Regions from separate parts of the Lactobacillus sp. PV037 genome, predicted to be linked through region 2. Evidence: riboswitches for the same ligand, from Rfam matches in the RefSeq annotation. Region 2 holds a riboswitch; the other holds the start of a gene.
The links. Region 2 has a riboswitch for lysine ahead of FP435_RS07485 (ABC transporter permease subunit). Riboswitches for the same ligand answer to the same signal wherever they lie in the genome.
Positions count from the first base shown of each region.

Region 1: linked by a shared signal. The riboswitch ahead of lysA (diaminopimelate decarboxylase) and the one ahead of FP435_RS07485 (ABC transporter permease subunit) in region 2 are both predicted to bind lysine.

Region 1 is NZ_CP041987.1:983,089-985,295, reverse strand. It holds gene FP435_RS05360 (aspartate kinase) at 1-502, opposite strand, end outside; lysine riboswitch at 662-831, shown strand; gene lysA (diaminopimelate decarboxylase) at 935-2,207, shown strand, end outside.
Region 2 is NZ_CP041987.1:1,392,699-1,394,905, forward strand. It holds gene FP435_RS07475 (DUF488 domain-containing protein) at 1-238, opposite strand, end outside; gene FP435_RS07480 (DNA-3-methyladenine glycosylase) at 292-924, shown strand; lysine riboswitch at 961-1,137, shown strand; gene FP435_RS07485 (ABC transporter permease subunit) at 1,235-2,207, shown strand, end outside.

The DNA.
Region 1 (2,207 bases), 410 kb from region 2:
CTAAATTAGTATAAGTTTCCGGGCTAACTAAAGCATCATTGGGTTCGCCAGTTACAATTAAACCAGCTTCTTTTGGATCAAGGAAGCGTGCTTTAAGACCATTTTTTTGTAATATTTTGGCAATTAGCATCGCATTTAATCTTTCACCGTGCGCTTTAAAGTTTGCCATTAAATATTCTTCATTTGGGTAGACTTTGGTTGGTAGTGAAAGTAAATATTGCTTGATTTCTGTTAGGTCTGCATCAGCTAAATTAAAGTAGTGAGCTATTTCCTGATAACGGGAAAATATCTTTCTTTGAATTTCAGTTAGATCATCTTTTCTTAAAGTTAAATTAGCATATTTAATTAATAAATCAGTTACTTTGATATCATCACTTGATCTTTTGCCAGGAGCTGAGACAACGATTACTTGTCTTTGAGGATCACTTTTAATAATATTTAAAGCTTGATCAATCTTAGAGCCACTTGCTAAAGAGCTTCCTCCAAACTTAATTACTTTCATTTGCATTTCCTTCTTTCATAAATGGATAGATGAATTAATTATGTTAAAATTAAACTTTTAAATTAACTGAATTTTAACATAGATTAATATATCTGCAAGAATAATTAAAAAAAGTGGTAAACTACTTGATTGTTAATTAATAAAAGTATAGAATCTAAGTAAATCGAAGAGGTGCAACTGACAAGAGTACTAGTTATGAGCTGGGCAGAAGTTTTGACTAACTAGGAAAGGGGAAGTTGCCGAAGCAGATAAAAGCCAACTTATCTGCTGGGTCGTAGTTGAAGAAGCTGCGAACTGTCGCGAAAGATTCGCGGAGCGCTGTCGATCAATTTGATTAATGATTTTTAGTTAATCCTTTGTTTGCACCCTCTGCAAGCAAAGGATTTTTGTTTTTCCAAGCGCTTCTACCGCAAAGATGATAGGAGAATTAAAATGAATTTACAAGTTAACAAAAATGATGTCAATGCAGAAAATCATTTAATGATTGGTGGTGTAGACACACTCGCCTTAGCACACAAGTATGGCACACCATTGGTTGTTTATGATGTAAGTAAGATTCGTAACCAAATCCGTGCTTTTAAGAAAGTATTTGATCAAGAAAAAGTAAACTATGCAGTTAGCTATGCTAGTAAAGCCTTTGCGGCAAAAGCAATTTATGAAGTGGTTGATCAAGAAGGCGCTTATGCGGATGTAGTTTCAGCTGGAGAACTTTATACAGCCTACCAAGCAGGATTTCCAATGGAGAAACTTAGTTTTCATGGGAACAATAAATCCCGTTTTGAACTTGAGATGGCAGTAGAGCATGGCGTTGGGAAAATCATAATTGATAATTTTCATGAAATTGAACTTTTAAGTGATATTTTGGCAGAAAAGAATAGCAAAATAGATGTAATGTTAAGAATCACGCCAGGAATTTCTGCTCATACTCATGAATATGACCAAACAGGTCAAGAAGACAGTAAATTTGGTTTTGATTTAAAATCAGGCCAAGCCGAAGAAGCTCTAGTAAAAGTATTAAATAATCCTCGAATGAATATGCTAGGCATTCATGCTCATATTGGTTCCCAAATCTTTGAAGTAGAAGGATTTAAAATGGCTGCCCGTAAGTTAGTAGAGGTCGCAAAGCAATGGTACGAAAAATACCATTATGAAACGCAGATTTTGAATGTAGGTGGGGGATTTGGAATTAGATATGTAGAAAATGATCATCCCTTGGCACCAGAAGAATTTGTAAAAGTAATTGTTCAAACTATTAAACAAGAAACTGAAAAGGCTGATTTGAAGATGCCAGAAATTAATATTGAACCTGGTCGTTCAATTGTTGGACCAGCTGCAATCAATCTTTATACAGTTGGTAGCAGTAAAAAAGTTTCTGGTTATCAACCTTATATTACTGTTGATGGAGGGATGGGAGATAATATTCGTCCAGCTTTATATCAAGCAGATTATGATACAGTATTAGCAAATAATCCTTTTAAAGAAGTTACCCAAGAAGTTAGAATTGCGGGTAAATATTGTGAATCAGGTGATCTTTTAGCAAGTAACCAACCATTACCGGATGTAAAAGCAGGGGATATCTTAGCTATGTTAAATACAGGAGCTTATGGATACTCGATGGCTTCAAATTATAATCGTAATCCTCGACCAGCAGTAGTCTTTGTAGAAAATGGTCAGGATAAATTAGTAGTAAAAAGAGAAAGCTTAG
Region 2 (2,207 bases):
CCTGAAAGTGGGGATTTTTCTTTAACTCTAATTTATACTTTTTATAAAACTCTTCCCAACGTTCATCTTGATGATTGAACCACTTACGCAATTCACTGCTAGGGGCAATTTCCTTATCCCATAAATCTAATTTTGCCCGCACTTTGCTCATTCCTCGAGGCCAAAGTCGATCTACCAAAATTCGATAACCGCTTGGCTGATTTTTATCATAAATTCTAACTACTTTAATTTCACTCATTTTTCTTTCCATTAATTAATCTAATCATCTCAGTATTGAAAGGACTGTTTACTTTGAATTATAGTGAGTTTTTTACCAATCGTCCAACCGAAGAAATTGCTCAAGACCTACTAGGTCGTACTCTTTCTTTTGATAATGGCCAAGAAACTTTAGCTGGCACAATAGTTGAAACTGAAGCCTACCTAGGGCCCAAAGATCGCGCTGCCCATTCATATAATGGCAGACGCAGTCAAGCAAATGAAGGCTTATATTGTCCAGGAGGACATCTATATATTTATTCCCAACGCCAATATTTTTTCTTTGATGTAGCTACCCAAGAAAAGGATAATCCCCAAGGAGTTTTAGTACGAGCAATTGAACCAACTGCTGGACTTACAACAATGATTAAAAATCGTAATGGCAAAAATGGTGCCTTAGTCACTAATGGCCCAGGAAAATTAATGCAGGCTTTTGGCATCCATAGCCGTAAGTGGGATCTTGCTTCCTTAGAAGAATCTCCTTTTACTATTGATCTAACCTCTAAGAGTCCCATTGAAAAAATCCTCGCTTTACCCCGAGTTGGTATTAATCAATCTGATCCTGAATGGGCTAATAAAAAGTTACGTTATATCGTTGCAGGTAATCCTTTTATCTCAGATATTAAGAAAAAAGAAATCAAAACTTCCCATGGATTTGACAAAAGTTAAAAAATCCGTTATTATTTGGCACAGTTAAATAATCTCCAATACAATAGAGGTTGCAAATATCACGAAAGATTTAAGAGCTCACGACTAGCAAAGAAGATTTCTTTTAGGATATTTGCCGAAATTAGTTATTGAGTCGTGTTAATAATTAGTTGGGCTACAAGAGAATATCTTGTAGACTGTCCTGGCTTAGCTTCAGGGAGCGCTATCTGATTTGGTTTAAATACTGATGATTTTTCACCTCGTTGTTTTGTAACAGCGAGGTTTTATTATGCTTTTATTGTGTTGGCTTAATTTTTGGAGGATTTTCAAAGTGAAGTCAAAATTAAAATGGCTATCAGCCTTTCTAGCTTTAGTTTTAACTTTGGTGATTGGTTTAAATACTAGTCATCAAAAAGTACAAGCTGCTAATCCGGTTCTAAAAATCGGAATGGAAGCAAATTACCCACCATACAACTGGACACAAACTACCGATGAAAATGGAGCTGTTCCAATTGACGGCTCTAAGCAATACGCTAATGGTTACGATGTTCAAATTGCTAAAATTATTGGTAAAAAACTCCATCGTAAAGTAGTTGTTGAAAAAACTGAATGGGATGGATTGTTACCTGCTTTAACATCTGGCAAGATTGACTTAATTATTGCTGGAATGACCCCTACAGCTGCTAGAAGAAAAGCGATTAACTTCTCTGAGCCTTACCGTAAAAGTACTTTTGTGGTTATTACTAACAAAGACAGTAAATATGCCAAAGCCACTAGTTTAAAAGATTTTAAAAATGCAAAGATTACTGCCCAACAGGGTACCTTGCACTATGACTTAATTAAGCAATTAAAAGGTGCAAAACGTGAACCTGCTATGCGTAGTTTCTCTGCTATGCGTCAAAGTCTCCAATCTGGTACTATTGATGGATATGTAGCTGAAGATATTGAATATCAATCTTACAAAACAGTTAATCCAAATATTGTTGCGGTTAATTTAAATAAAATGTCTGGCTTTAACATTGATAAGAATGACTCAATTACAAGTATTGGTGTTAAAAAAGGTAACACCAAGCTTTTAAATGAAGTAAATCAAGTATTAGCAGGCATTTCTCAAAAAAAGCGTGACCAATTAATGGCTACTGCTGTCAAAGAACAACCTCAAGCAAACTCCAAGAAGGAAAACTGGTTTGTTTCAATTATGCGTCGCTATGGTTCCATGATTTTGAGTGGGGTTGGTATGACCTTACTTTTAGCCTTAGTTGGTACCATTGTCGGTTTCTTCATTGGTTTATTAGTTGGTGTTG